2 regions of the Roseateles sp. PN1 genome follow, and region 1 is predicted to be linked to the other one. Evidence: riboswitches for the same ligand, from Rfam matches in the RefSeq annotation. Region 1 holds a riboswitch; the other holds the start of a gene.

The links. Region 1 has a riboswitch for cyclic di-GMP ahead of AABB87_RS02005 (hypothetical protein). Riboswitches for the same ligand answer to the same signal wherever they lie in the genome.
Region 2: another riboswitch for cyclic di-GMP. It lies ahead of AABB87_RS22220 (S8 family peptidase); the one in region 1 lies ahead of AABB87_RS02005 (hypothetical protein).

The regions. Positions count from the first base shown of each region.
Region 1 covers NZ_JBCARA010000001.1:512,911-516,319, reverse strand. The annotation lists gene AABB87_RS02010 (glutathione S-transferase family protein) at 51-719, shown strand; cyclic di-GMP riboswitch class I at 969-1,067, shown strand; gene AABB87_RS02005 (hypothetical protein) at 1,387-2,613, shown strand; gene AABB87_RS02000 (substrate-binding periplasmic protein) at 2,659-3,409, opposite strand, start outside.
Region 2 covers NZ_JBCARA010000020.1:42,660-46,068, reverse strand. The annotation lists gene AABB87_RS22220 (S8 family peptidase) at 1-1,770, opposite strand, end outside; cyclic di-GMP riboswitch class I at 1,876-1,962, opposite strand; gene AABB87_RS22215 (hypothetical protein) at 2,404-3,021, opposite strand; gene AABB87_RS22210 (flagellar basal body protein) at 3,028-3,327, opposite strand.

The DNA of each region.
Region 1 (3,409 bases):
GCGCAAGCGCGCCGTAGACTGCGAGCTTTCCACCTTGCGGCGCATTCATCATGACGATCAAACTCTGCGGCTTTTCGCTCAGCAACTACTACAACAAGGTCAAGCTGGTCTTGCTGGAGAAGGGCATTCCCTTCGAGGAAGAGCTGGTGATGACGCATTCGCACGACGAGGCCGTGCTGAGCTGCTCGCCGCTGGGCAAGGTGCCCTTCATCCGCACGCCGCAAGGCGCTTTGTGCGAGAGCCAGGTGATTCTGGACTACCTAGAAGCCGCTTACCCGCAGCCCGCCCTGCTGCCTGCCGACCCGTTTCAGGCCGCCAAGCAGCGCGAGCTGATTAGCTTCATTGAATTGCATCTGGAACTGGTGGCGCGCGAGCTTTACGCGCAAGCCTTCTTCGGTGGCACGGTCAGCGAAGGCACGCAAGCCCGCGTGCGCAAGCAACTCAGCAAGAACATCGCCGGCTTCAAGCGCCTGGCCAAGTTCGCACCCTATGTGGGTGGCGACAGCTTTGGCATGGCCGACTGCGCCGCCTGGGTCAGCCTGCCCCTGGTCGCACAAGCCAGCAAGCTGGTGCTGGGCGAAGACATGCTGGCCGCCGCCGGCGTGGACTGGAAGAGCTATGCCAAGCTGGTTGGCGAGCGCCCCATGGCGCAAAAAGTGGCGGCCGACCGCAAAGCGGATCAGGAACGCATTGCGGCGCTGAAGGCACAGGCAAGCTGAGCTGAACCGAATTCAGCTGAATTGAGTTGTGCCGGCTGGCGCCCAGGGCAAACACCTGGCGCCAGCCCCGCCAAGGCCTCGGGAGAGGCCGCCAAACATCGGTGTCCCTGGCCCCAAGGGCTTGTTGCTGACCCACCGCAAGCCCAAGCCATGGCGTGGCCTTCGCCGAGAACTACTTCACGCGCGCCGCGGTCAGTTCATCGCCGACGTTAGCTCGGCTTGATACGCTCCAACTCACAACACGTAACAAATCGTGATTGGCACACCCGCGCGAAAGCCGGGGTCGCAAAGCTTCCGGTCTTCAGCGGCTGAACCTGGTTCAGCCGCAACGACAGCGGGGTTGCACCGAGAGGCTCTCACGCCTCTTGCTCCGAGAAGAGCCCTGCAATCCCCCGCCCGTCGGCAGATCGCTTGGCACTTGCACCCTGCTCAGGCGCCCGGGATGGGCCAGCCAGAAAGAGGGGGAAATCCATTTGCAGCTATCACATGAACCGCCCATCAGCCCGGTGCAGGCGCGCCTTGCCCTTGGCCGCATAGCGCCCACCTCCTGCACGCCAGTGACTCACCGCTTCACCCATCAATTCGCATTTGACGCAGGCGGCGCATAGCCGAGCAGGACGTCAAGCTCAAAAAACAAACAAACCACCAGTTCGAGAGAGGGTTCCTCATGATCAGCAAATTCAAGCCCGCCCTGTTGAGCCTTGTCGCAGGCATCGCCATGAGCACGGCCCACAGCCAAGGCCTCGACCCCCAGCAGCAACAGTTGCTGCAACAACTGCTGCTGATGCAGCAGCGCGCGTCGACTCAGCTGAACGCACAGCCCGGCCTCAACCCTCAGCAATTGCAGCAGCAACAGCCACGCCTGTCCGAGGCGGATCTGGCATCCCGTGTTTCGGCCTGGCCCGCAGTGCAGGGGCCGTTCTCGATGGACCGCTTCCGTGACGGCTTCGCGGTCAATGGCCAGCGTGTACTCGATCCCGAAGGCCGCATCATTCAATACTCACTGGACGGCGCCAGTGGCGACATCGCCTATTCGATTGAAATGGGCCCGAACCAATATCAAATCAAGCTGACTCGCCAGGGCGTGACTCAGCCGGTGGTCATCGCCTCAGCGAGCAAGCAGGGCGGCCAGTGGATCGTCGAGACGGTGACCGGGGTACGTGTCTCGGGCGCGCGCCTGACGCTGAGCGGCCGTGGCTTCATCGTTGCGCGCGACAACGCCTTGTTCCGCTACGACGCCGGCCGCGGCTTGAGCAGCAGCGCCCTGCCCGAAACCCACACACTGGCCGCCATGCAGAACGGCGACATCGCCGCCACCGGCTGGGTGCTGCTGGAAAAGCGCCAGGACACCAAGGCCCAGGAAGACGGCGTTTTGGCCAACACCTCTCTGGGCGGTCTATTCAGTGCCGTCAAGGCGCTGGGCGCAGCCGCAGGCGTGACCAAGTCCGACAGCGACTACGCGCTCTTTGAGCTGGCTACCAGCAAGCTGCGGCCGGTCGGCATTTCGCTGGGCGAGAAAGAGGCTCAGATACTCAGCCAGTGCCATCGCAAGAACAACTTCGTCAATATCTGCGACCGCATGGAGTCGGTGGAATCGGTCTGGTCGCAGAGCGGCACGCCCAACCGGGGCCACTACTTCTGGCGTGTGTCTTGGTACCGCACGCCCACCGGCCCGATGGCCGTGGTGATGCAGGACGGCATCGGCAAGATCGAGGCCATCGACCTCACAAGCGATCGCCAGCTTGTCGTGTTCGAACGCGCGCTCGGCATCGGCGACTGGTCCGCCAAGCAGACACCGGATGGCCGTGTGCAGGTCAAGGCCAAGCTCGGTTTCGAAATCGCCACCCGCGACGATGTGGCGCAGTTGTTCAACGAGGTGGTCTCGGCGCGTTGATTCGCGAGGCGCAGCCGTGAAGAGCCGCGAGCTGCGCCCGCCCTTCTACTGCCAGCGGTACTGCTGTTCCGCGGCGAAGCGCTTGAGCGCCTCGTTCAGCAGCTTCGCTGGCACGCCCTGGCGGATGAGTTCGGCCAGCTTGGCATTCATTGGCGCCGCCAAGCTGTTGCAGGGCGAATCCTTGCTGAAGGCGAAATGAATGCTGCCCGTGCTAATCGGGGGCTGCAGCGCCACGATGCCGGTCAAGTCCTTGTCCGGGCTATTCGACAAGTACGCGCGGCCCAGATACTCGCCGGTGACGAAATAGTCGATGCGGCCCAAAGACAACTTCTTGAAGTTGTTGACCATATTGACGGCCTCTTCAACGGAAAGGTGTTGCTTCAGGTATTCGTCAAAGCCATTGCCGAAAGAGTCGCCCCGGCTGACGCCGCCGCGAAAGCCTTTCATCAAGGCCCAGTCCGCCGTCTTGAGCGGGCTGTCCTTCAAAACGAACACCACGATGTTGTTCGCGAAGGCCGGTGCGGCGAAGAAATTGAGGTACTTCTCGCGCTCCGGCGTCACGCGAAGGCTCAAGAGCAAGTCAATCTGGCCGCGTTCAGCCATGGCCAGGGTGCGCACCCAGGGCACGACCACGGGCTTGAGCGCGATGCCCGCCGGCACCAGCATTTCCAGCAAGTCCTTGCTGGCCCCGCGATAACTGGCCCCATCGCTGGTCCAGCTATAGGGCGGGTAGTTCGCGTTGGCCGCATAGCTGAGCTCGGTGCAGCCGTTCGCCTGGCAGGCAAGCGCAACCACG
Region 2 (3,409 bases), on a different contig from region 1:
GGGTGCGGCACCGCTGGCGATGCTGCACAGACCGTTGGCGGCCGTGGTGCAGCTGACTTCAGCCGCCATATTCGAGAAGCGAGCCAGCACCTTGGCGCCACTCACTGGCGCGCCCGCTTGGTTGACCACCTTCACGGCGGCGTCGGCCTTCCAGTTGCCCGTCGAGGGGACGCTGCTGGTCAGCGTGATGCTTTGCAGCAGCACCGGCTTGACCGTCGGTGCAGGCGCAGGCGCAGGTGTAGGTGCTGGCGAAGGAGCAGGTGCGGGGGTGGGCGTCACAGCCGCGCCCTGGCCCGCGAACAGCAGGCTGCGGGTGGTGGAGGCTGAAGCGCCCGTGATGGCGTTGAGGCTGGCCTGGGCCAGCAGTTGCGCCCGCACTTGGGCCGGCGCCATCTGCGGGCTGGCTTGCAGCAGCAAAGCGACCGCGCCGGCCGCATGGGGTGCGGCCATCGAGGTGCCATTCATCGCGACCACCGCACTGGTCGAGGCGTGGCCGGCCGAGCTGATGGCGGTGCCGGGCGCCCAGATGGCGACACATTGGCCCCAGTTCGAGAAGCTGGCTTTGACATCGGCTTTGTCGCTGGCCGCCACCGTGATCAAGCCTGCAGCTCGCGCGGGAGACTGGGTGCAGGCGTCCACATTGCTATTGCCGGCTGCCGCCACCACGCTGAATCCTGCCGTTACCAGTCGCTGCACGGCGGCGTCCAGCGTCGTCGAGGCGCCACCGCCCAAGCTCATATTCACCACGCCGGGGCGTTTGCCGTTCGCGGCTACCCAGTCCAGCCCCGCCAGCACCGAGCTGCCAGTGCTGGAACCTCCGCAGTCCATCACCCGCACCGGCACCAAACGCGCGCCGGGCGCCACACCCAAGGTGGCCCCGCCCACCGTGCCGGCCACATGGGTGCCATGCCCATTGCAGTCGCCAGTGCCGCGGCCGTCGTTGATGGCTGAAAAGCCTGCCACCAAGCGGGCGCCAAACTCGTTGTGCGGGTTGATACCAGTGTCCAGCACATAAGCGTTGACGCCATCGCCCCTCAGGCTTTGGCGAAAGCTGTTGTCAAACAGACGTGCACGCTGGTCAATGCGGTCAACACCCCAGGCACGGGCGTCCAGGGTGCGTACGCCGGCCACTTGGCCGGTCGAAAACACGCGGTCGGGCTCGACCGCATCTACGCTGGGGTTGCGCGCCAATTCGGTGGCCACTTCATGGGCCTGCGCCCAAGGCACGGTGATCACGAAACTCTCCACCGCATGCGAAAACTGCTGGCGCACCTGCGCCCTCGGCGACACCGCCAGGACCGACTGTGTCACCACGGCATCCACCGCAGTCGCAACAGCCGAGGCCTTGGCGGCCAGTTGCTTGGCATGCAGGGCGCCGGCGGTGGCTTCTGCGTCGCTCGCGCTCCCCTCAGCGCCCTCGCCGCCGTCACCCGCCGCCGTGGCACTCAGCATATAGGCACGACCGCTGTCCATCACCGCCGCCGGGTTCAGCCGCACGATCAGGCGGACCTCGCTGCCATCCGCTTGCGGATCCGCCTGCCGCTGCTCGGCAAGCACGGTGGCCTCCTCGCCGGGCGCCCAGAGTTTGAACACACGACCCTCCACAAGCACGGAGGCTTCGGCCGCCGCTACCGCGTTAGCACTGGCCGGGGCTTGTGCCTCCTCAGCACCGCCGCCGCAACCCAGCAGGGTCAGTGACAGGGCACTGGCGGCCCAAGCGGCCGGTGTACGAAAGAACCCGATACGGTTTGGGAGGAAGTAAGGAGTCATGGTGGCCGCGCGCAAAAAGATTTGAGGCGAGGGCCACGCTGTACAGCCTGCTCAATCCGACCACATTCGTTGATCGATTTGTGCCCTGGGGCAAAGCCCAGTCAGGCCGGCGGCCCCGCTGCCATAGCACTGTCGTGCTTTAGGCCGGAAGCTTTGCGTCCCTGTCTTTCGACAGGTTTGCCCTCGGTGAAACAGCTGCCAAGAGCAGCTCTTTTCGAACCACTGGTAACAACTTGATACGAATTCTGCGCCGATTCAAAAATTAGTGCCTGTGCTCGCTGTGTCGCCAATGCCCAATCCATGACGAATGCCGCGATTTTGTTTTTCTGATGCACGGCTTTCGGCCTAACGGCTTGGCCGCTTGGCGCACCTTGAGGCCTCCGCGGGCGCGACAGGCTTTCAAAAACCCGAGCGCTACAGTTTGGCGATGCTGCAGCCTCACCGCTACAAGCTCCCTCAACTAAAGCAATTTAGCGGTGCGGGGCCGGCGCGCTTACTTTTGTTCAGCGATATCGCCTTGAAGATGGAAAAACCAGCCCAAAGAACTGCAAGCCTTGAGGTCGGTTCTTGGCCGATTTGTGGCAGTCGCGAGTTGGCCAGTCCGCTCCATCGGCAACTCAGGTCCCCAATAGCCTAGCCCTTGGAAACCGCCGGCGCTGCGGCACGCAGCAGCTTCGGAATCTCGCCCTCACACATCGTTTGGCTCTTGGCGTATTCCTCTGGACTGTCGAAGAGCACTTGGCGGTACTCGAGTCGCTTCCATTCCTGCTTCGCGAACCGCATCACAGAGGCCGAACTCAGCGGCCCGAAGCCGTGATATTGGAGATGTCGAAACTCGTACGCAATCTCGCGGTAGATCTTGACGTGGGTCCACTCGTGCCTGCGGACCAGCGCCTCGGCACACGAGCCGGGAGGCAAATTGCTCGCGATACGCAGGACCGGCCTGACAAACTTCAAGATCACTTGAAGGCCTGAGCAAGTCGCCTGCGGCACGACGGAAATCTCCGTCTGAACGATGACGTGACCCAGATGGACGCCCCTTTCGGAGGCCCCAAAGGCATTGCCGAGCTTCGTGATCTCCGCCGTGGATTTCGAGGTGTCGACTTCCGGGTCAGCAAAGTACTCCGCTGAGAAGCGCACCGGGACGTCGCAAGGCCGAAGCGGCTGCTCGGAGGGCGATACCGTCGGATCAGCGGCGCGCGCAACTCCGTAAAAACCGATCAATGCGAGCAGCGCCGGCCGTAGCAGCATGGCGCGTCAACCAAAGATGTTCAGTAGCGCGCCCATCATCTTGTCTTGCGTCCTGAAGACCGCCAGGTTAGCAAGAAACGAATTCTTCGCTTGTAACTCTGCAACGACATCCGTCTCAGTTGCATTGCCCGGCTGGGCCGCCTGCGACGGTGAGGTGCTCACTCCGGCTGCGCCTGGCTCCGACGCCTGCTGCACCTGCTGGCGCCGGAAATTGGGCGTGTTGAGGTTCGCGATGTTGTGAGCCGCCGCGCCGAGGCTGGTCTGGGCGGCGTTCATGCCTGAGAGGCTGATGGAGGAGGTCGACATGGCGGTACGTGTGTGAGACACATAGTACCGGGGCGGCCCTTCTTGACCCATGTGGGCGGCACGACAAAGCAGAGAGGACTGC